4 regions of the Marichromatium sp. AB31 genome follow, and region 1 is predicted to be linked to each of the others. Evidence: predicted binding sites of a transcription regulator. Region 1 holds the regulator's gene; each other region holds the start of a gene.
What was found. The regulator sigma-54, encoded in region 1, starts transcription at its own class of promoters, with help from an activator protein. The targets are predictions, from matches to a motif close to TGGCANGNTNCNTGCTT.

Region 2: a site for sigma-54 is predicted at 3,005-3,021, ahead of nifE (nitrogenase iron-molybdenum cofactor biosynthesis protein NifE). Genes of this name have one in related genera too.
Region 3: a site for sigma-54 is predicted at 3,430-3,446, ahead of rsxA (electron transport complex subunit RsxA). Genes of this name have one in related genera too.
Region 4: a site for sigma-54 is predicted at 3,721-3,737, ahead of EBL84_RS01365 (TorF family putative porin). Genes of this name have one in related genera too.

Annotation. Positions count from the first base shown of each region.
Region 1 is NZ_RHFI01000002.1:246,741-252,567, reverse strand. It holds gene hprK (HPr(Ser) kinase/phosphatase) at 1-615, opposite strand, end outside; gene EBL84_RS03470 (PTS sugar transporter subunit IIA) at 635-1,093, opposite strand; gene hpf (ribosome hibernation-promoting factor, HPF/YfiA family) at 1,381-1,734, opposite strand; gene EBL84_RS03460 (RNA polymerase factor sigma-54) at 1,770-3,242, opposite strand; gene lptB (LPS export ABC transporter ATP-binding protein) at 3,424-4,149, opposite strand; gene lptA (lipopolysaccharide transport periplasmic protein LptA) at 4,163-4,651, opposite strand; gene lptC (LPS export ABC transporter periplasmic protein LptC) at 4,648-5,244, opposite strand; gene kdsC (3-deoxy-manno-octulosonate-8-phosphatase KdsC) at 5,241-5,762, opposite strand.
Region 2 is NZ_RHFI01000014.1:66,211-72,037, forward strand. It holds gene EBL84_RS11515 (AMP-binding protein) at 1-551, opposite strand, end outside; gene EBL84_RS11520 (AraC family transcriptional regulator) at 791-1,822, opposite strand; gene EBL84_RS11525 (hypothetical protein) at 2,129-2,737, opposite strand; gene nifE (nitrogenase iron-molybdenum cofactor biosynthesis protein NifE) at 3,233-4,561, shown strand; gene nifN (nitrogenase iron-molybdenum cofactor biosynthesis protein NifN) at 4,549-5,827, shown strand, end outside.
Region 3 is NZ_RHFI01000001.1:60,046-65,872, forward strand. It holds gene nifA (nif-specific transcriptional activator NifA) at 1-1,550, opposite strand, end outside; gene nifL (nitrogen fixation negative regulator NifL) at 1,568-3,214, opposite strand; gene rsxA (electron transport complex subunit RsxA) at 3,491-4,066, shown strand; gene rsxB (electron transport complex subunit RsxB) at 4,096-4,629, shown strand; gene rsxC (electron transport complex subunit RsxC) at 4,626-5,827, shown strand, end outside.
Region 4 is NZ_RHFI01000001.1:291,996-297,822, forward strand. It holds gene EBL84_RS01350 (ammonium transporter) at 1-1,042, opposite strand, end outside; gene EBL84_RS01355 (ammonium transporter) at 1,135-2,442, opposite strand; gene EBL84_RS01360 (P-II family nitrogen regulator) at 2,478-2,816, opposite strand; gene EBL84_RS01365 (TorF family putative porin) at 2,890-3,612, opposite strand; gene EBL84_RS01370 (accessory factor UbiK family protein) at 4,029-4,295, shown strand; gene EBL84_RS01375 (YifB family Mg chelatase-like AAA ATPase) at 4,315-5,827, shown strand, end outside.

The sequences.
Region 1 (5,827 bases):
CTCGAGGAAGTCCCGCAGGGTCTCCGGGCAGGTGCCCTCGATGGCCTCCGGGGCGATGCGCGCGAAGCGCGGCGCGTCGTCGGCGATGAGCCGATGACCGCGGGTGATCAGGTCGAGCGCCAGCTCGCTCTTGCCCACCGCCGGATCGCCGACCAGCAATACCCCCATCCCCAGCACCTCGATGAAGACGCCGTGCAGGGTCTGGCGCTCGGCCAGGGCGTGGGTGAGAAAATAGCGCAGGTGGTTGATCAGCTCCTCGTCGCCGAGCGGCGAGCCGAGCAGCGGGGTGTCGTGCTCGGCGGCGAAGGCGAAGAAGGCGGGGTGGGGCTCGAGGCCGTCGGCGAACAGGATCGCCGCCGGCTGCTCGGCGAAGAGTTGCTCGAGGGTTTCCTCGAAGGCGGTGCGTCCCAGTGCCTGGAGATAGCGCTGCTCGGCGCGCCCGATCACCTGCAGACAGTTGGGATGGATGCAGTTGAGCGAGCCGATCAGCGACTCGCGCGAGCGTGCGCGCTCGGGCCGGCGCAGTGGGGAGCCTTGTTCGGGCTCGCCGTTGAGCCAGCGCAGCTGCAGCCGCGGGCCGGTCTGTTCGAGGAGTGACTGGAGGCTGTCGAGCATGGCCCAGGTCGGCGTGGCGTTAGCGCGCCTCGCTCGTCTCGATCAGTTGCAGGACGGTCGCCGCCGAGCCGGCCTCGCGCAGCGCGGCGCGGGTGGCCGGGTCGCTGAACATGCCGGCGAGCCGGGCGAGCAAGCGCAGATGCTCCTCGGTGGCGCTCTCCGGGACCAGCAGGGCGAAGGCGAGATCGACCGGCTCGCCGTCGATCGCGTCATAGTCGACCCCGGTGCTGGTGCTGACGAAGGCTCCGAGCACCTCGTTGATCTCCTTGATGCGGGCGTGCGGCAGCGCCACACCGTGACCGAGTCCGGTGCTGCCGAGTCGCTCGCGCTCGAGCAGACGCTCGAAGACGAGTTCGGTGTTGAGACGGGGGTGGTCGTTGGCCAGCAGCTCGGCGAGCGTCTCGAGCAGCCGCTTCTTGCTGGCGATCTCGGCACCGCAGCTGACTCGGGCCTCGCTGATCAGGTCTGGACTGAACATCGGTCAAGGCTCCTGGTGGTCGCAGGGACAGGGGCGCTGGGCGGTGACGGTGTCCGGTGTCCATACCGGCGGGTGATCGGGGCGCGTGGTCGTGGTCATGGATTCTGGGTGTCCTTCGAGTCGTCGGAGCCCGCAGGTGTCGATATCGGCTCGGATCTCAGGGTCTCAATGCAAAACACCCCGAACGGCGCGATCACGGATCCGTTCGAGGTGTCGGTGCGTCGGTCCGGCGGGTGTCGGGTGTCCCGACGCCCCGCCGACGCATGGGCCATCAGGCCGTTGCCGGGCTATTCGGTATCGGCCTCGGCGTCGGCCTCGGCTTCAGAGTCGGCCGCCTTCGGGCCGGGTGCGCTGCGATAGTCGTTCTTCTTCTCCTTGTGGCGCAGGATCTGGCGATCGAGCTTGTCGGTCAGGCCGTCGATCGCGGCATACATATCTTCATGCACGGAGTCGGCGAAGAGCTTCCCACCATTGATGTGCAGCGTCGCCTCGGCCTTCTGGTCGAGCTTCTCAACGCTGAGAATGACGTGGGCATTGGTGACGTGGTCGAAGTGACGCGCCAGGCGTGCGAATTTGCTGTCGACGTAGTCGCGCAGTGCCTCGGTGATGTCGACGTGATGACCCGTCAGATTGATTTGCATCATTGGACTCCTTACAGGGGTTCCAAACAGCCTGCTCATGCCAGGCGTTTGCGCTCGTTCGAGGCTGGAATACCCATGGCCTCGCGGTACTTGGCGACGGTTCGACGCGCGACCTGGATGCCGCGATCGGCCAGTTCGGCCGCGATCTTGCTGTCGCTCAAGGGTTTTCTGGCGGGTTCGGCGGCGATCAGCTTACGAATGAGCGCGCGGATCGCCGTTGATGAACACTCCCCACCAGAAGTGGTGCTGACGTGGGACGAGAAGAAGTACTTGAACTCCAGGGTGCCCCTCGGCGTATGCATGTATTTCTGCGTGGTGACCCGGGAGACGGTCGACTCGTGCAGCTCGAGCGCCTCGGCGACGTCGCGCAGCACCATCGGCCGCATCGCCTCCTCGCCGTGCTCGAAGAACGCCTGCTGCATCTCCACGATCTTGGCGCCCACCCGCAGCACGGTGTCGTTGCGGCTCGCCAGGCTCTTGATGAACCAGCGCGCCTCCTGCAGGTGGTTGCGCATGGTGACGCTGTCGCTGCTGGTGTCGGCGCGCCGGATCAGCCGGGCGTAGTCTGCGTTCACCCTCAGTTTAGGTGTGGATTCCGGGTTGAGTTCCACCGACCAGCGACCATTCTCTCTGCGCACGAAGATGTCGGGTACAACGTACTCCGGGGGCTCCTGCGCGATCAAGTCGCCGGGGTGCGGGTTGAGCTGGCAGATCAGCGTGAGTGCACCACGAATCTCGGGCTCGGTCTGCTTGAAGCGGCGCATCAGCGCGGCGATGTCCTTGCGCGGCAGGTGCTCGAAGCCGTCGCGACAGATCGCCAGCGCGAGGTCGCGCTGCGGGGTCTCGGCGGGGAGCTGCCGCAGCTGGATCTGCAGGCACTCGGCGAGATCGCGGGCGCCGACCCCCGGGGGATCGAACGACTGCACCCGGTGCACCATGGTGGCGATCTCCTCGAGGCTGATCTGATCGTCGCCGATGGTGCTCAGCAGCTCGTCGAGATCGGCCCGAAGATAGCCGCGCGCGTCGATGGCATCGATCACCGCCTCGGCGATCATCTCGTCGCGCTCGCTCAGCCGGATCAGGTTGAGCTGCCAGAGGAGGTGATCGTGCAGGGTCTGAGGGCGGCTCTGGTGGAGGAAGGGGTCGAAATCGGCGTTCTCGGCGCTGCCCTGGGTGCTCGGCGGTAGATAGCCGTCGTAGACATCGGCCCACTGGGTGTCGACCGGGAGCTCATCGGGGATCTCGTTGGTCTCGCCCTGGAGCTCACGCTCGGCGCTGCCCTGCTCATCGCTGGGCGGGGACTCGTGTGCGCCATTGCCGCTGTCCTCACCGTTGGCGGCGAAGCGGTCGGCCTCCTCGGCCTCCTCGAGCATCAGGTTGGAGTCCAGCGCCTCCTGGATCTCCTTCTGCAGCTCGAGCGTCGACAGCTGCAGGAGGCGAATCGCCTGCTGCAGCTGGGGCGTCATCGTCAGGTGTTGGCCGAGGCGAAGCTGGATGGTTTGCTTCATGGATCGCCGATGCGTCTTGCGTCTGTCTCTATGCCGGGTCGATGACCGTCCTATGACGATTATAGGTCGGGTGGCAACAAAGGTGCCTGAGTCACGTCAAGCGCGCCCCCTGCCGGGGCGCGATGGTCTTCATCTTACTCCCAATATGTAGCAGCGGGGCGCGGATGCTGCCGCCTACATGCTACATGGCGAAGTCGGCGCCGAGATAGACGTCGCGTACCTGCTGGTTGGCGAGTAGCTCGTCGGGGCGGCCGGCGGCGATCACCTCGCCATTACTGATGATGTAGCCGCGATCGCAGATGTCGAGCGTCTCGCGCACGTTGTGATCGGTGATCAACACGCCGATGCCGCGCTCGCGCAGGTGCGAGACGATCGCCTTGATGTCGCCCACGGCGATCGGGTCGACGCCGGCGAAGGGCTCGTCGAGCAGCATCACCTTGGGGTCGACGGCCAGCGCGCGGGCGATCTCGAGACGACGGCGCTCGCCACCGGAGAGGCTGAGTGCCAGCGACTCGCCGATATGGGCGATGCCGAGCTCCTCGAGCAGCTGCTCGCAACGCTGCTCGCGCTGCTCGCGGTCGAGGTCGCCGCGGGTCTCGAGGATCGCGAGGATGTTGTCGCGCGCGCTGAGCTTGCGAAACACCGAGGGCTCCTGCGCCAGATAGCTCAGTCCGGCGCGCGCGCGCGCATGCATTGGCATCAGGGTGACATCGTGCTCGTCGAGGGTGATGCGCCCCTGGTCGGCCGGGATCAGCCCGACGATGAGATAGAAGCAGGTGGTCTTGCCCGCGCCGTTGGGGCCGAGCAGCCCGACCACCTCGCCGGCCTCGACCTCGACGCTCACTCCCCGCAGGACCTCGCGGCTGCGATAACGTTTCTTGAGCTGTTCGGCGCGCAGTACGCTCATCCGTCGACCCCTGTCATGACTCCTCCTCGGGGGTGATGGTGATCCGCACCCGACCGCTGCCGCCGGCACGGAAGTGTTCGCGGGCACGGTCGTAGACGATGCGCTCGCTGGCGACGCGGTCCTCGCCCTGGATCAGTACCGCCTCGTCGATCAGCACCAGCTCGTCGCGGTCGGTGTCGAACTCCATGCGCCTGGCGAAGGCGCGGACCTCGCCCTGGTCGTCCTCGAGCAGTTGACGGAAGCGCGCCGGGGTGCCGATGGCGATGATCTGGCGCGGGCGGCGGTCCTCGCGGTGATAGACGGTCATGTGGTCGGCGTGCAGGCGCATGCTGCCCTGGGTGACCTCGACGTTGCCGACATAGATGCTGGTGCCCTCGGCCTCGCGTACCTCGACGTCGTCGGCCTCGATGTACATCGGTTGCTGGGGGTCGTCGTCGAGCGCGTTGGCCGGGTTCCAGCCGAACAACAGCAACAGTGCCAGCAGGCGCAGTGGAGGGCTCATGGTTGGGTCTCCTGGGTCGGGGCGAGCAGCATCCGGGTGCGACCGTGGAAGGTGGCGCGCGCCGGCTCGTCGTACCACAGCTGCATGCCGGTGGCGCTCAGCCAGTCCTCGCCGCTGGCCACCCGCACCGGCAGGTCGGTACGGGCATAGGCGCGCTGGTGCCAGACGTTGAGCTGCTCGGTCTCGATGTGCGCGGGCGGGGCCTCGGCGGTGGCGTCGCGCTCGAGATGGACGTCGCCGGTCAGCCGCACCTCCGCGCCGCCGTCGAGCACCAGCCCGTGCTCGGCGCGCGCGCGCCACGGCGGTCCGTCGGACTGGAACAGCTGCATGTGTGGGCGGTCGAGCTCGGAGAGGTCCTCGGCGACGAACTGACGCAACTCGGTCGCGCTCAGGCGTCGGCTCGGTGCGCCGCTGGTGTCGGTCTCGAGCGCGGTGAACGCGTGGACCACGTAGTCGGGGACGCGGGGGCGTACGGTGGCCGGTCCCTGCGGCTGGTCGATGCGCTGGACCTGCCACCAGCCCGCGAGCCCGCTGAAGGCGAAGAAGGCGGCGAGCAGGTAGTAGCGCAGCGGCCAGTGCGCGCGGGTGCTCATGGACGCTGTCCGGCCAGTCGCGCGAGCGTCCCCTGAGCGTCCATGATCAGTTCGCAGAACTCGCGCGCGGCGCCGCGCCCGCCGTGCGCCGTGGTGTGCCAGTGCGCCTCGGCGCGTACCATCGGGTGGGCATCGGCCACCGCCGCGGCGAGCCCGACCTGGCGCATCACCGGCAGGTCGATGACGTCGTCGCCGAGATAGGCCACGGCGGCGTCCTCGATCCCCAGTCGCTCGCGTAGCTCGAGATAGGCGGCGAGCTTGTCGCGCTGGCCCTGGTAGACGTGGTTCACCCCCAATCCCTTCATCCGCATGGTGACCACCCGCGAGCTGCGCCCGGTGATCACCGCGAGGGTCACGCCGGACTCGCGCAACATCACCATGCCGTGACCGTCGCGGGCGTTGAACGCCTTGTATTCCTGACCGTCGTCGCCGAGATAGAGGCTGCCGTCGGTGAGTACGCCGTCGACGTCGAAGATCGCCAGACGAATGGCGGCGGCGCGGTTGCGGATCTCTTGCATCTCCCTGGTGACTCCTTGATGAGGAAGAAGGGGCGGGCCCCTGTGCGGCGCATTGTCGGGTGCGC
Region 2 (5,827 bases), on a different contig from region 1:
CCGTCGAGCATCACCGGTGCGCAGTCGCTCGAGTGCTGTTCGAGCACGGTCCAGAAGTCGTGATCCCGTCCATTCGTTGGGGTGTCGATGGTGACGACCTGGGGCGTGGCCTCGATACCCTCGAGCTTGGCGCGGTTGTGGCCGTCGGTGATCACCACCCTGGCCCCCGAGGTGGTCAACCGGTAGTCGATCGCCTTGGGCCCGAAGGCGGTAAAGAGCGGCTGGTAGACGGCGCCGAGACGCCAGGTGGCGAGCACGGTGATCAGCAGCTCGACCCGGCGCGGCAGCAGCCCGGCGACGGTGTCGCCCTGGCCGACGCCCTGCGCGCGCAGGAAGTTGGCCAGCCGTGCGGCGCGGTCCCTGAGTTCGGCGAAGGTATGGGTCGCGCTGCGGCCGTCCTCGCCCTCCCAGAACAGGGCGATGTCGTCGGAGTCGGCATGTCGGTCGCAGCACTCGATACAGGCATTGAGCGCCCTGAGGCTGCCCGAGAGCGCCGCCTCGGCGGTCCCTCGATGATCGAACTGCGTGATCGCTGCTTGGTAGTCGCGCATCGCCGGTGTCCCCCGCGTCCTTTTGGTGATTGGGATCGATCCGCATGGAGCATGCGGTCATGCCGTCGTGATACTGGCGTGGCGCGGGTTGGCGGACAATGGTCGAAGGGCTCAAGTTGTCTGAGCGATTTGAACAAAGGGGATGGATTTGTCGATTATTCGAATATGCTGATGGGCTGGGGCGCGCTCGGGTCGATGGGCGGGCGTCGGGCGCGCTGGGTGCGGGCTGGTGGCCGGGATCAGTCCGTGGCGTCGAGGATCAGGCTGCGATAGTGCCCCGGGTTCGAGCCACACCACTTGCGGAAGGCCTTGTAGAAGGAGCTGACATCGGCAAAGCCCAGCCGCTCGGCGATCTCGGCGAAACCGAGCTGCGGCTCGGCCAGCCAGCCGATGGCCAGCTCCTTGCGCACGCCGTCCTTGAGCCCCTGATAGGTCTGTCCCTCCTCGGCGAGACGCCGCCGCAGGGTCGAGGTCGACATGTGCAGCCGCTGCGCCAGGACCTCGGCCCGCGGCCACTGCTCGGCGGGCAGCTGGCGCAGATCGTTGCGGATCCGGCTCGCCAGGCTCTGCGGGTCGCGGTACTTGACCAGGATGTTGGCCGGGGCCTGGGCGAGGAAGTGCGCGAGTTCGGCCTCGCTGCGCCTGACCGGCAGGTCCAGACAGTCGGCCGAGACGATCATCCGCGTGCGCGGCTGGTCGAAACGCAGGTTCTCCGAGAACATCACCCGGTAGTCGTCGCAGAACGCCGGCGCCGGGCAGCGCAGATCGATCGCCAGGATCGGGATCCGTCGCCCCGACAGCCAGCAGGCCGCGCCGTGCACGATCATCCAATAGGTGAAATAGGTGAAGGCCCGGCGGGGAGGGGCGTCCCCCTCGTGCAGCACGATCTCCGCCAACCCCTGCTGGCGCACCAGCCGCGCCGACATCGCATCGAGCATCAGCGACAGGAAGGCCAGCGCCGAGGCCAGCGCCGCCTCGAGCGTCTCCTGCGCCATCGACGAGCGACAGAGGAAGGCCAGGCTGCCGCACTTCAACCGACGCGGGTTCATGCCGAAGAACTCGTCGTCGAGACGCCGCGCGAGCAGCCGCCACAGCCGGCCATAGGCGGCGGCCGAGACGCGGGCGTCGTTGCACGTCCAGCGCGCGGGATCGATACCGGCCGCGGCCAGCAGCGCATCGGTGGGCGCGCCCGGTTCGCAGCACTGTTGCAGCGCCTCGCGAACCAGCTGCATGGAGATGGTGTCCTTCTCGGGGGGCTTGCGTAACGGCATGCGCTGACCGGGTGTCCTGACTCGGGCCGACCCCGATGGTACAACATGGCCGAGGTGGTGCCGTAGGGTGGGGCTTCGCGATAACTCGATAACTGGGTGTCCCTTTCCCTCCTTTCCCTCCTTCCTCGCGATAACTCGGTAACTGGGTGTCCCTTAGTAACTGGGTGTCCCTTAGTAACTGGTTCTCCTTAGTAACTGGTTCTTTCTTCCGGGTGTCCTTTTTTTCTTCCCCCTTTACTCAGTACGGCCAAGCCGGACGCATGAGCGCGTCCCGCCTCGATGCCGAGGCGGGACGTGTTCATCCCCTCAGAGTGATCCGATGCTGATGTTGAAATGATTGGCGCAGGGCGTCTGTGGGCTGAAGAGCACCGCCACCGGCAGCAGCGATCCCTTGGCCGAGCAGGTCTGGAGCGTGGCGCCGCTCAGCGAGACGTGAGCGCCCTGCATCTGCGGTCCACCCATCCACCAGTTGTTGGTTGTGGTGAAACTGCCCTGGGCGATGAGGATGTCCTTGCAGGTGATCTGCTTGTCGCCGATCTGCATCTCCAGTGTGCCCTCGACGGCGAAGTTCAGCTCGTCGGGGAAGTTGCCCTTGCTGTCACACGCCAGGGTCTGCCCCGGTCCCGCGTTCACCGCGTCCTTGAACCATTGCGCCACCGCCTTCGTCTTGTGGCGTCCCGCCTTGACCACGATCCGTGCCTCTTCCCCGTCCTTGCTCACCCCGGAAGTGACGCCGCTGTAGGGCTGACCTTTGCTTACCGAGTGACCGGTCTCGGTGAACTCGAAGCTCTTCACCCCGGTGATGGCGAAGAAGACCTCGTTGTCGTGCTCGGTGGTCGCCTGCAGCGGCGCCGAGAGCATCAGCGCCAGGGCGCCGGGTGTGGAGAGTCGTCGCAACATGCGGGTCGGTTTCATCGGTGTCTTCCATCCATTGAATGTCATCTGTGGTGGGGAGAACGGCCGCTCCAGGTCGTCTGCTCGAACCCAGGGGATTACGAGCCGGACGGCCTGCCTGGTCGATGTGCGTGTGACGAGGAGAAATGAAACCGTGCGGCGACACCTTTCGTCGCCCGGTGAACGGGCAGAGATCGGCTAGGTGTGCGGGGGCCTGTCTCGATCGGATCGGGGCGGGATCCCTGCGCCGGTCCCCAAGGGCCATCGATATCGAGCAGGAGCTGAAAATGGCATTGATCGTGCATGCAGACTCACATGCGGGGCCGTTCAATGCCGTCACTGGGGAAATTGATGATCGATTGTCACTTTTCTCTCATCGAAGAATGTCCCTTTTCTCACAACTTTCTTGAACTGATGGATGAAGAAGCGGGGGAAGCGCCGTCAGGGCCATTCTGCCGATCCGGAACCCTCTGAATGGAAGGCCTGCTCGTGTCGTCAAAACCGAAAATCAAAGAGTTGCTCGTCGAGAGCGCCTGCGAACACAACAAGGGCCACAAGAAAGGACCTTGCAACACGCCCACGCCCGGGGCCACCACCGGCGGTTGCGCCCTCGACGGCGCGCAGATCGCCCTGTTTCCCTTCGCCGATGCCGCCCACCTGATCCATGGTCCCATGTCCTGCGTCGGCGGGGCCTGGGAGACGCGTCTGACCCCGACGAGCTGGCCCGGTCGCGACCTGACCCAGACCGGCTTCGCCACCGACATCAACACCAACGATGTCGTCTTCAGCGGCGAGAAGAAGCTGGCCGAGGCGATCGACCATGTCATCACGCACTATGCGCCCGAGGCCGTCTTCGTCTACTCGACCTGTGTCACCGCGCTGACCGGGGATGACATCGACGCCGTCTGCAGGCAGGGCAGCGAGAGACACGGCACGCCCTGCGTGCCGGTGCATGCCCCCGGCTTCGTCGGCGCCAAGAATCTGGGCAGTCGCATCGCCGGGGAGGCGGTGCTGCGCCACCTGATCGGGACCAAGGAGCCGGAGGACACCACCCCCTTCGACATCAACCTGATCGGCGAGCACAACAACACCGGCGAGCTGTGGCGTTACCGTCATCTGCTCGAAGAGCTCGGCATCCGCGTGCGCTCGACCTTCAGCGGCGACGGTCGCATCGCCAGCATCCGCACCGCCCATCGCGCCAAGCTCAATGTGATCGTCTGCGCCAAGTCGCTGATCTCCATGACCCGCAAGATGGAGGAACAATATGGGATTCCCTGGATCTCCTGCTCCTTCTACGGCATGACCGATACCTCGAACAGCATCCTGGCCATCGCCGAGGCGCTGGGCGATGCCGACCTGATCGCCCGCACCCGCGCGCTGATCGCCCGCGAGGAGGCGCGACTGGAGGAGAAGCTGATCCCCTACCGGGCGGTCTTCGCCGGCAAGAAGGCGGTGCTCAACACCGGCGGCAACAAGTCCTGGTCGATCGCCTCGGCGTTGCAGGATCTGGGCATCGAGGTGGTGGCGACCTCGGTGCGCAAGTCGACCGAGGCCGACAAGGCCAAGGCGCGTCAATACCTCGGCGAGGACGCCATCCTGATGACCAGCCCGGCGAGTCAGCAGGCGCAGGTGATCGACGACACCGGGGCCCATCTGCTCCTGGCCGGCGGTCGCTCGCTCTATACCGCGATCAAGAAGCGGATCGCCTTCACCGACGTCAATCAGGAGAAGAAGAAGAGCTACGGCGGTTACGACGGGCTCCTGGTCCTCGCCGAGGACCTCAAGAACTCACTGCAGAATCCGGTCTTCGAACTGGTCGACAGGAAGGCACCATGGCAGAAGTAAGACGCAAGACGGGCAAGCCGTTGCAGGTCAACCCGCATAAACTCTCGCAGCCGATGGGTGCGACCCTGGCGTTCCTCGGCGTCGACCGCTGCATGCCGCTGATGCACGGCGCGCAGGGCTGCGCGAGCTTCACCAAGGTGATGTTCACCCGTCATTTCTGCGAGCCCATCGCCCTGCAGACGACCGCCGTGACCGATGTGACGGCGGTGCTGGATGGCGGCGACTACAGCATCACCGAGTCGATCAAGAACATCGGCGACAAGGTCTCCCCGGCGTTGATCGGCGTGCATACCACCGGGCTGACCGAGACCAAGGGGGACGACCTCCGCGGCGTCGCCAGCAAGATCGAGGCCCCCCTGGTCTATGTGAATACCCCCGACTACCAGGGCGGGCTGGAGAGCGGCTGGACGCTGACCGTCCAGGCGCTGATCGAGCAGCTCACCGAGCCGTGCGAGCGCACCGACGCGCGCAAGGTCGTCCTGGTCCCCCACGTCAGCATGCAGCCGATCGAGGTGGAGAAGCTGCGTGAGTTCATCGAGGCATTCGGCTTCGAGGTCGTCGCCGTGCCCGATCTGTCCTCTTCCCTCGACAATCACCTGGGGGAGAAACAGGCGTCGCTGAGCGGTGGCGGGGTGACGGTCGCCGAACTCGAGGGGCTGGCGGACGCGGGTGCGGTCGTCACCGTCGGGGCCTCGGTCAAGCCCGTCGGCGCGACCCTGCAGAAGAAGAATCCGGCCATCCGGCATCGACACTTCGACCATGTGAGCGGTCTGGTCGGGACCGACGAGCTGGTCGCCTGGCTGCTCGAGACGAGCGCTCGGGACACCCCTCCGGCGGTGGTGGAGCGCTGGCGCAAGCGCCTTCAGGACGCCATGCTCGACAGCCATTTCTCCATCGGACAGACCCGCTTCCTGCTGGTCGCCGAGCCCGATCACCTGGCGGCCATGGCAGCCTCCTTGCGCGAGGTGGGCGGCAAGGTCGCCCTGGCGATCGCCACGGTCGACTCACCGGTCCTCGGCGACATCGAGGCCGATCGGGTGATCGTCGGAGACCTCGAGGATGCCGAGCAGCTGCGCGACGACTACGACATCATCATCGGCAACTTCCACACCGAGGCCCTGGCGCACCGGGTGGGAAAGCGCGCGGTGATGCGCGGCTTCCCCAACTATGAGGAGATCGGCAGCGCCCTGAAGAATGACGTGCTCTACGAGGGCGGGGCCTACTTCCTCTTTGACATCGCCAATGCCGCCGAGCGGATGCGGGAGT
Region 3 (5,827 bases), on a different contig from region 1:
CGATAGGCGATCTGACGCGGAGTCATGTTGAGCAGCCGCGCCGCCTTGGCCTGCACCCAACCGGCCTCCTCCAGCGCCGCGATCACCCGCTCGCGCTCGTCGAGCTTGGGGTCGTTGAGGTCGACCTTGGCCGCCGTCGGACGCGCCAGCGGGCGCGGCGGCTCGTTGGCCATGGCGCTGACGTCCAACCCGGTCGACTCGACCACCTCGCAATCGATGCGCCCGTCGACGCTCATCACCGCGGCGCGCTCCAGACAGTTCTCCAGCTCGCGCACGTTCCCCGGCCAGTCATGCCGCATCAGCACCCGCAGCGCGCTGTCGCTGATGCTGAGCGTGCGGCCCTGGACGCGGGCGATCTTGTCGACCAGGAAGCGGGCCAGCTCGGGCACGTCCTCGAGCCGCTCGCGCAGCGGCGGCATGCGGATCGGCATCACGTTGAGCCGGTAGTAGAGATCCTCGCGGAACTCGCCGGCGCGGACCTCGCTCTCGAGATCGCGGTTGGTGGCGGCGATCACCCGCACATCGACCTTGAGCGTCCGGGTGCCACCGACGCGCTCGAACTCGCCCTCCTGCAGCACCCGCAGCAGCTTGGCCTGGAAGGCGGGGCTGATCTCGCCGATCTCGTCGAGGAACAGGGTGCCGCCGTCGGCCTGCTCGAAGCGCCCCTTGCGCTGGCTGGCGGCGCCGGTGAAGGCACCCTTCTCGTGACCGAACAGCTCGGACTCGAGCAGGTTGTCGGGGAGCGCGGCGCAGTTGAGCCGCACGAAGGCGCCGCGCGCGCGCGGCGAGTTGTAGTGGATGGCGTTGGCGATCAGCTCCTTGCCGGTGCCCGACTCGCCCCGGATCAGCACCGTGGTGTTCCACTTGGCGACCTGGCGCACCTGCTCGAAGACCAGGCGCATGGTATCGGCGCGACCGATGACGCTGTCGAAACCGTGGGCACCGCGCACCTCGCGCCTGAGGGTGTCGCGCTCCTCGCGCAGCGCCCGCTGCTCGGCCTCGACACGGCGCGCCAGACGCACCGCCTGACCGATCAGGTTGGCGACCATCTCGAGGAAGTGGGCACGCTGTTCGAGCAGCGCGTCGCCGTCGAGCGGCTGGGCGGCGAGCACCCCCACCGCGCCGGCCTCACCGAGACGAATCGGCACCCCGATGAAGGGCAGCTCGGGATCGTAGAGACTGAGCCGATCGAGAAAGCGCGGCTCGTCGCCGACACGCGGCAGGATCCAGGGCGCGTTGCTGGCCAGGATCTGGCCGATCACGCCCTCGCCGGGACGATAGCTGACGGTCTCGAAGGGCGCCGCCGCCGAGTCGTGGAGCGCGCCGATGAGCAGCTCGCCACGCTCGTCGTCGAGCAGGCTGACCATGCCGTGACGCAACCGCCCCTGTTCATCGAGCACCGAGAGCACGGCACTCAGGGTCTGGCGCAGGTCGAGCGAGCGGCTGAGCACGCTGCTGACCTCGAACAGCACCCCGAGCTGGGATTCGAGCAGGGCGAGCCGGCGCGCATCCTCGCGCGGCGCCGACACCCCGGGAGTGGGTGAGCGCATGAGATCCTCGACCACGATCAGCGTTCCTGCGACAGGGTGTTGAGCAACAGCCGCACGCGACAACCGGCGACCGCCTCCGAATCGACCTCGATCGAACCGCCATGGGCGTTGACGATCTCCTGGGCCAGCGCCAACCCCATCCCGGCATGACCGCGACGCTGTCGCCAGCCGATGAAGAAGGGCTCGAAGACGCGATAGCGATCCTCCGGGGCGATCCCCGACCCGTTGTCCTCGATCTCCACCTCGACCCCGTCGTCGACGCGCCGGGTGCACAGACGCAGCTCGCGCTGCGCCCGCCCGGACTCGCACAGGGCATGGATGGCATTGTCGACCAGGTGCTTGAAGAGCGCGCGCAGCTGATCCTTGTGGCTGGTGAACTCGGGCAGCACCGCCGCCGGGCGCCAGTCGACCACCACGCCGTTGGCGAGCAGCCGGTCGGTCTCGAGTTCGAGCACCTGACGCAGCAGCTCGTTGACGTTGACCAGCGCCCCCGGCTCGCGCGGCTCCTCGGGGAGCGCCGAGGTCAGGGTGTCGAGCGCACGCTGACCGGAATGGCTGATCTGATCGAGCATCCCGGCGAGGGTGTCGATGTTGGCCGCGCCGCCGCGCAGCATCGAGGCGGCGGCGCTGATGACGTTGAGCGGCACCTGGATCTGGTAGATGGCCGCGGCCAGGGCCTCGCGCATGCCGTGCATGCGCTGCTGCTCGGCGAGCCGCGCGCGCAGGTTCTCGAGGTGCGAGCGCTCGATCTCGCGACGCCGGCTGGTGACCTCGTTGGCGAGCAACAGCACCCGGTGCTCGCCCCCGCTGGCACGCCCGAAATAGCTGCGCGCCGAGACGTCGGACTCCTCGACCGGGGTCGCCGAGCAGACGAACCAGCGCGGCCCGCCCCCGCCCGGGACCTCGATCCCGACCTCCAGGTTCTTGAACCCCTGCCCCGAGACCCCGGCCTCGAGCACGTCCACCCCGACCTGCTCGCGCAGCGCAGCGCGCAGCACCTCGAGCGGCTCGCGTCCGCGCAGATCGCCGAGCAGCTTCTTGTACTCCTGGTTGTCGAGGATGATCCGACCCTCGTGATCGAGCAGCACGATCAACGCCGGTGCGGCATCGAGCACGGTCTCGACCCGCGCCTTCTGCTGACGCACCGCGGCCTCCAGCTCGTGGACCTTGGTGACGTCGCGGTGCATGCCGAGGAAGTAGCGCAGCGCACCGCTGCGATCGAGCACCGGGGCGATGGTCAGCTCGGCGAGATAGTCCTCGCCCCCCTTGGTGCGGTTGACCAGGGTCCCGGTCCACGGCTGGCGCTGCTCGAGGGTACGCCACAGATGGCGATAGATGCTCTCCGGCGTGGCCCGGTTGGAGAGGATCGACTCGTTGCGTCCCAGCACCTCGGTGCGGTCATAGCCGGTGAGGGTCTCGAAGGCGCGGTTGGCATAGAGGATGGTCGCACGCGCGTCGGTGATCGAGATCGCCAGCGACGACTGTTCCACCGCCTCGAAGAACAGCCGGGGCGGCAGGGGATCCTTGGGGTTGCCGCCCATCAGGGTGAGCGCCTCCACCACCTCTGGCGGGGTGCCCTCGGGCGGCGCGGCGAGAAAGGCGCCGAGGGCATTGATCACGGCCTCCTGGGTGGCCTCGGGGGCTTGCTGGGGCGACACGGGCATCTCCTCGGGACTGTGGGTCTGGGCGTTCTTTAAGCAATCTGCGTACCGCTTTCAATCGTTCGGCGACCACCGGCATCGATCCCAGAGCTTGTCGGCTTTGCGACAAGGCGATCGGCATCCATGCCACAGCCTGTTGGCACCACGACAGACCCTCTCCCGCCCGAAGCCGGTGCAAACCCACGATTGACGCCCCATTCGGGGTCAATCCCGATTTTGGGCACACCGCTTGCTTACTGGCGTGTCAGACGAATGCCGCTATCGTGAGGACCGCCATCCATGGGCGAGTATCTGCTGCTGATCCTCGGCACCGCGCTGGTCAACAACGTGGTGCTGGTGAAATTCCTCGGGCTCTGTCCCTTCATGGGGGTGTCGAGCAAGCTCGACTCGGCCCTGGGGATGGGCCTGGCCACCACCTTCGTGCTGACCCTCGCCGCGGTCGCCGGCTGGCTGCTCGAGCACCTGGTACTCGGCCCGCTCGGGCTCGGTTATCTGCGCATCCTCAGCTTCATCCTGGTGATCGCCGCAGTGGTCCAGTTCACCGAGCTGGCGGTGCGCCGGATCTCGCCCGCGCTCTATCAGGTGCTGGGCATCTTCCTGCCGCTGATCACCACCAACTGTGCGGTGCTCGGCGTCGCCCTGCTCAACGTGCAGCAATCCCACGACTTCTTCGAGAGCGTGCTCTACGGGCTCGGCTCGGCGCTCGGCTTCACCCTGGTGATGGTGCTCTTCGCCGGGCTGCGCGAGCGCCTGGCGGTGGCCGAGGTCCCGGCGGCCTTCGCCGGGGCGCCGATCGCCTTCATCGTCGCCGGACTGCTCTCGCTCGCCTTCATGGGCTTCGCCGGACTCGCCTGAGCCGACGCCCCGCAACCGGAGTCTCAGAGATGCTTGCCGCCATCCTCACCCTCACCGCGCTCGGACTCGCCCTCGGCTGGTTGCTCGGACTCGCCGCGCGTCACCTCAAGGTCGAGGACGACCCCATCGTCGAACAGGTCGCCGCGCTGCTGCCGGGCTCGCAATGCGGCCAGTGCGGCTATCCCGGCTGCGCCCCGGCGGCAGCGGCGATCGCCGCCGGCGAGGCGGCGGTCAGCTGCTGCCCGCCGGGCGGACGAGCGCTGGCCGAGGCGCTGGCCGAGCTGCTCGGGGTCGAGGCCGACCTCTCCGGTGTCGACGACCAGCCGCCGCAGCTCGCACACATCCACGACGAGCGCTGCGTGGGCTGCACCAAGTGCCTCAAGCGCTGCCCGACCGACGCCATCATGGGGGCCAACAACATGATCCATGCCGTCTTCCCCGAGGCCTGCACCGGCTGCGGCCTGTGCGCCGCAGTCTGCCCCACCGAGGGCATCGAGATGCGCCCCGAGCGCCCCACCCCGCAGACCTGGTACTGGCCCCGGCCGGAGGTGGCGACACGATGAATGCCCTGCGCCAACTGTTGCGCCGCCCCGCCAATCGTATCCATCCGGTGCGCGGCGGCGTCCACCCCGATGACCGCAAGGCGCTGGCCGCAAGCGCGCCGATCACCGAGCTGGCGCTGCCCGCGCGGCTCGACCTGCCGCTGCAGCAGCACATCGGCGCCAGCGCCGCGCCGCTGGTGCGCAAGGGTCAGCGGGTGGCCAAGGGCGAGCCGATCGCCCGCGCCCAGGGACCGATCTCGGCGCCGCTGCACGCGCCGACCTCGGGGCGGGTGATCGCCATCGCCGAGCGCCCGGCCCATCACCCCTCGGGACTGGCGATGCCGACGATCAGCATCGAGCCCGACGGCGAGGAGCGCTGGTACGCGGCGCTTACCCCCTGCGACGACCCGTTCGCGCTCGACCCGGGGGCCATCGCCGAGCGGGTCGCCGCCGCCGGCATCGTCGGGCTCGGCGGCGCGACCTTCCCGGCCGCGGTCAAGCTCAATCTCGGCGCCAGCCATCCATTGCACACCCTGGTGATCAACGGCGCCGAGTGCGAGCCCTATCTCACCTGCGACGACCGGCTGATGCGCGAGCACGCCGAGGCGGTGATCGACGGCGCGCGCATCATGGCCCATGCCCTCGGGGTGGGCGGCATCCTGGTGGCGATCGAGGACAACAAGCCCGAGGCGGCGGCGGCCATCGAGACGGCCGCCGCCGGGTTCGACGCGATCACCCCGATCCGGGTGCCGACCCGCTACCCGATGGGCTCCGAGCGCCATCTGGTGCAGGCGCTCATCGGTCGCGAGACCCCGGCGCGGGCACTCACCGCCCAGCTCGGCGTGGTGGTACACAACCCGGCCACCGCCTTCGCGGTACACCAGGCGCTGCGTCTGGGCCAGCCGCTGATCGCGCGGGTCATCACCCTCAGCGGCGCGGCGATCGCGCGCCCGGCCAACCTGTGGGTGCCGCTCGGCACCCCGGTGGAAACGCTGATCGCGCACTGCGGCGGACTCACCGAGGAGGACGCCCGGCTGGTGAGCGGCGGGCCGATGATGGGCCAACCGCTACCCAGCCCCCAGGTGCCGACCACCAAGGGCTGCAACGCCATCCTCGCCCTCGGCGCCGCCGAGCGCGCGCCCGGTCGGACCATGCCCTGTACCCGCTGCGGACGCTGCGTCGAGGTCTGCCCCTGCGGTCTGGTGCCGCTGGAGCTGGG
Region 4 (5,827 bases), on a different contig from region 1:
TCGGCACCGCCATCAGCCCCCACATGCCGACCACGCCGTGCACCGAGATGGCGCCGACCGGGTCGTCGATGCGCAGTCGGTCGAGGGTGACGATGGAGAACACCACCAGCACGCCGCCGACACCACCGATCAGGGTGGCGAACAGCGGCGAGGGGGTGAGCGGCTCGGCGGTGATCGCCACCAGCCCGGCCAGCGCGCCGTTGAGCGCCATGGTGAGATCGGCCTTGCCGAACAGCAGCCGGGCGGTGATCAGACCGAGCAGGGTGCCGCCGGCCGCGGCCATGTTGGTGTTGACGAAGATCGCCGCCACCGCGTTGGTGTTGTCGAACCCGGTGAGGGCGAGCTGGGAGCCGCCGTTGAAGCCGAACCAGCCGAGCCAGAGCACGAAGGTGCCGAGGGTGGCCAGCGGCAGGTTGGCGCCGGGGATGGCGTTGATCGAGCCGTCCTTGCCGTACTTGCCGCGGCGCGCGCCGAGCAGCAGCACCCCGGCGAGCGCGGCCGCGGCGCCGCACAGGTGCACCAGGCCGGAGCCGGCGAAGTCGTTGAAGCCGACCGCATCGAGCCAGCCGCCGCCCCACTTCCAGTAGCCCTGGATGGGATAGATCACGGCGGTCATCACGGTGGCAAAGAGCAGGAAGGACCACAGCTTCATGCGCTCGGCCACCGCGCCCGAGACGATCGACATGGCGGTGGCGACGAACACCACCTGGAAGAAGAAGTCGGACATGCGGGCGTGGTTGAGGCCCTCGGCGGTGATGGTCGCGGCGTCGTGGTCACCGCCGAAGAGAAAGCCCCAGTCGAGACCGGGGACGAAGCCGTTGCCCGCCGTCGGGTACATGAGGTCGTAGCCGATCAGCATGTAGGTGGTGCTGGCGATGGCGAACAGGGCGATGTTCTTGGTGAGGATCTCGGCGGTGTTCTTGGCACGCACTAGGCCCGCCTCGAGCATGGCGAAGCCGGCGGCCATCCACATCACCAGGGCGCCGGTGACGAGGAAGTAGAAGGTGTCCAGGGCATAGACGAGCTGCGTGGTGGATTCCACGGGTGGGACCTCCGAATCGGACTGGGCGCGGCGCTCGGGCGCCGCGCGGGGAGCGGGGCGAGCGGCCGGAGCCGCTCGCCGTGGTGGCGGGGTCAGAGGATATAGCCGCGCTCGTCGTGCAGCGAGAGGTCGAGCCCCTCGGTCTCCTGCTCCTCGTCGACGCGCAGCCCGATGGTGGCCTTGAGTCCGAGCAGCAGCAGCAGGCTGACGATGCCGCCGTAGACCAGGGTGGCGATCACCGAGACGAACTGGATCCACACCTGGGCGCCGATGCCGTCGACGCCGTCGGCGAGGCCCGCGCCGCCGAGCGCCGGGGCGGCGAACACGCCGGTGAGCAGGGCGCCGACGATACCGGCGACGCCGTGCACGCCCCAGACGTCGAGCGAGTCGTCATAGCCGAGCCAGTGCTTGACCTTGGTCGAGGCGATGAAGGCGAAGATCGCGCCGGCGAAGCCGATGACGATCGCGCCCATCGGGCCGGCGGTGCCCGAGGCCGGGGTGATGGCCACCAGACCGGCGACCGCGCCGGTGGCGATGCCGAGCACCGAGGGTTTGCCGTGACTGATCCACTCGGCGAACATCCAGGTCAGCGCCGCGGTGGCGGTGGCCAGCTGGGTGACGGTGAGCGCCATCGCCGCGGTGGAGTCGGCGGCGAGTTCGGAGCCGGCGTTGAAGCCGAACCAGCCGACCCACAGCATCGCCGCGCCCATCACCGTCAGCCCGAGATTGTGCGGCGGCATCGCCGTGGTCGGGTAGCCCTTGCGCTTGCCGAGCACGATGGCGGCGACCAGCGCGGCGATACCGGCATTGATGTGCACCACGGTGCCGCCGGCGAAGTCGAGCGCGCCCATCTCGCCGATCCAGCCGCCGCCCCACACCCAGTGGGCGATGGGGATGTAGACCAGGGTCAGCCACAGCGCCATGAAGATCAGCATCGCCGAGAACTTCATCCGTTCGGCGAAGGCGCCGACCATCAGTGCCGGGGTGATGATGGCGAAGGTCATCTGGAAGGTCATGAACAGCGACTCGGGGATGCTCCCGGAGAGGGTGTCGACCTGCAGTCCGGCGAGAAACAGCCGCTCGAAGCCGCCGATCCAGGCGTTGTTGGCACCGCCGTCGGTGAACGCCAGGCTGTAGCCGTAGACCGCCCACAAGAGGCTCATCAGACAGGCGATGGCGAAGCACTGCATCAGCACCGAGAGCACGTTCTTGGCGCGCACCAGACCGGCGTAGAACAGCGACAGGCCGGGCAGGGTCATGAACAGCACCAGCGCGGTGGCGGTCAGCATCCAGGCGGTGTCGCCGGCGCTCAGCGCGGCGTCGTCCTGGCCCCAGGCGAGCAGGGGCGAGAGCAGCAGCGCGACCAGCAGGGGCGCGCGCAGGGTCGTCGAATGTCGCATCGGATTCACCGTTACATCTCCTAGCACTGCCTGGCTCAAAGCGCGTCCGGACCGGTCTCGCCGGTACGGATACGGGTGACCTGGTCGAGGTTGAACACGAAGATCTTGCCGTCGCCGATCTTGCCGGTGCGGGCGGCGGTGCTGATCGCCTCGACCACCTTGTCGACCATGCCGTCGTCGACGGCGATCTCGAGCTTGATCTTGGGGAGGAAGTCGACCACGTATTCGGCGCCGCGGTAGAGCTCGGTGTGGCCCTTCTGGCGACCGAAGCCCTTGACCTCGATCACGGTGATGCCGGAGACCCCGATGTCGCCGAGCGCCTCGCGCACGTCGTCGAGCTTGAAGGGTTTGATGACGGCTGCAACAAGTTTCATCGCGAATGAACTCCTGTGAGGACCGGAATCCCTGCTCCGGTCCGGGGTTGGGGGCGGGCGCGCGTGATGTCGCTCAGAACTCCTTGTTCCAGCCCACCCAGACCTTGGGGTCGTCGTCGTAGGTGTCGCGACCGACCTGGTCGTAGTTCAGGCTGAAGGTGCCGAAGTCGCCGGCCTCGCGGCTGATCGAGGCGCCCCAGTGGGCGTAGTCGTTGCCGCCGTCGTTGTACTCGAAATCGGTGTAGCCGCCGTAGACGGTCAGACCGAGGTCGAAGGGCAGGGTGAAGTCGAGGCTGGCGTGGTAGTAGAGATCGCCCTGGATGTAGAGCGCCTCGTCGTTGTTGACCCCCGGGGCGCCGTCGGCCTGGCCGTAGACGGTGTAGGCGATGCCGGCGGTGAGCCAGCGGTAGCTGAGGCTGGCGGCGAGTTCGGCGAAGTCGCTGTCGCGACCGTCGGGATAGGCGTAGTAGATGGCGCCGAGGTCGTAGCCGAGCTCGTCGGTGATGTTGCCGGCGAAGCCGAGATAGGCGTCGAGCTCGTAGCTGGTGTTGTCGCCGAAGTCGACGTTGGAGGCCCAGGTGCCGGCGTAGAAGCCGCTCTCGTGGGCGTAGTCGAGTCCGCCCTGGACGGCGGCCTGATCATCGGTCTGGCTCTGGCCGCGCCAGATGTAGTTGCTGACCACGCCGATGTTGGCGCTCACCGAGTGCGGGCCCTCGGCGCTCGCGCCCTGCCAGGGCATGAATGCCGCGCTCAGTGCGGTGGCGGTCAGGATGGCGCCGATGCGTGCTTGCTGCATTGACTGATACCTCTGTTTGCTTGCGTTGGGTCGTGGCGGTTGTCGTCCATGTGCGCCGCAGTCGGCTGTGTGGGTTGAGCCGGGGACGCGAAAACGTTCAGTGGACATCAGCACATCGCGTGCCAGTTGCCGTTTGGGGCGTGTTGGAGACGCTTTTCGGCATCATGTGCCAAAGTGGCAACAGAAGAGTGCACCGGATTGGTGCCGGTAGGGTGTCGGCGGTCAGATTAGCGCACCAAAAGAAGGCGGCACAGCACCGTCGATCGGCGCAGACGGCACCGTGCGACACACCTATAATGTGGGCCCAAGGGCGCCTCAGCGCGGTTCTTGTCGCCGTCCCGCGGAAGCGGGCGACGGCCTCGTCCAACCCCATCCACAGCGCGCGGGCCGGTGGGTTCGCGCCGAAGGAATCGATCATGTTAGATCCCAAGCAACTCGACGATCTGGTCCAGCGGTTCGCCGCGAACATGCCCAAGGGGCTGCAGGTGTTGCAGGAAGACATCAATCGCAACGTCAAGGCCTCGCTCGAGTCCGGCCTCTCGCGGCTCGATCTGGTGACCCGCGAGGAGTTCGACGTGCAGTCGGCGGTGCTCGCCCGCACCCGCGAGAAGGTCGTGGCGCTCGAGGCCCAGGTCGCGGCGCTCGAGCAGGCGCTCGGCGCGCGTCAGTCGAACGCCGACTGACCCCGGTCGCGACCCGGCGTTGACGCTCTGCACCCTGCACAGCCGCGCCTGCGTGGGCATCTCGGCCCCGGCGGTGGCCGTCGAGGTCCATCTCTCCTCCGGGCTGCCGGCGCTGTCGTTGGTGGGGCTCCCCGAGGCGGCGGTGCGTGAGAGCAAGGAGCGGGTGCGCGGGGCGCTGCTCAATGCCCGCTTCCGCTTTCCCGACGGTCGTCTGACCATCAACCTCGCCCCCGCCGACCTGCCCAAGGAGGGCGGGCGCTTCGACCTGCCGATCGCGCTCGGCATCCTCGGCGCCTCGGGACAGCTCGGTGCCGCCGAACTCGATGACTGCGAGTGTCTCGGCGAGCTGGCGCTCTCCGGCGCGCTGCGTCCGGTCAGCGGGGTGATCCCCGCGGCGCTGGCCGCGCGCGCGGCCGGGCGCACCCTGATCCTGCCGCGCGCCAATGCCGAGGAGGCGGCGCTGGTCGGCGGGCTCGAGCTGCTGCCGGCCGAGCATCTCGGCGAGGTCTGTGAGCACCTCGCCGGGGTGCGTGCGCTGAGGCCGCACCCGCAGGGGAGCGAGGTCGTCACCGCGCCGACTGTCGCCGACCTTCGCGAGGTGCGCGGTCAGGCGCAGGCCAAGCGGGCGCTCGAGGTCGCCGCCGCCGGCGGCCACAGCCTGCTGCTGATCGGCCCGCCGGGCAGCGGCAAGTCGATGCTGGCGAGCCGGCTGCCGGGGCTGTTGCCGCCGTTGAGCGAGGACGAGGCGCTGGAGAGCGCGGCGATCCGCTCGGTGAGCGCCAACGCGCCGTTCGATCCGGCACGCTGGCGCGAGCGACCGTTCCGCGCCCCGCACCACACCGCCTCGGCGGTGGCCCTGGTCGGCGGTGGGGGCAATCCGCGTCCGGGCGAGATCTCGCTGGCGCACCACGGGGTGCTGTTCCTCGACGAGCTGCCGGAGTTCGACCGGCGGGTGCTGGAGGTGCTGCGCGAGCCGCTGGAGTCGGGTCATATCGACATCTCGCGGGCGGCGCGTCAGGCGCGCTTCCCGGCGCGTTTCCAGCTGGTGGCGGCGATGAACCCCTGCCCCTGCGGTTATCTCGGCGACCCCGGTGGACGCTGTCACTGCAGTCGCGAGCAGGTCGCGCGCTATCGCGCGCGGATCTCGGGACCGCTGATCGATCGCATCGACCTGCAGCTCGAGGTGCCGCGGGTCGAACTCGGCGCGTTGCTCGCGCCCTCGGCCCCGCAGGCCGAGGACTCGGCGACGGTGCGCGCGCGGGTGCGCGCGGCGCGTGAGCGCCAGCAGCGCCGCGCCGGGTGTGCCAACGCCGCGCTCGACCCCGCTGGCCTCGAGCGCGACTGCGCGCTCGAGGCCGCGGGGGTACGGATGATGGAGCAGGCGATGGCCAGGCTGGGGCTCTCGGCGCGCGCCTATCACCGGGTGCTCAAGGTGGCGCGCACCATCGCCGACCTGGAGGGCGCGACGCGGATCGCCCCGGCCCATCTCGGCGAGGCGATCGGCTATCGCCGTCTCGATCGCGCCGCCGAGC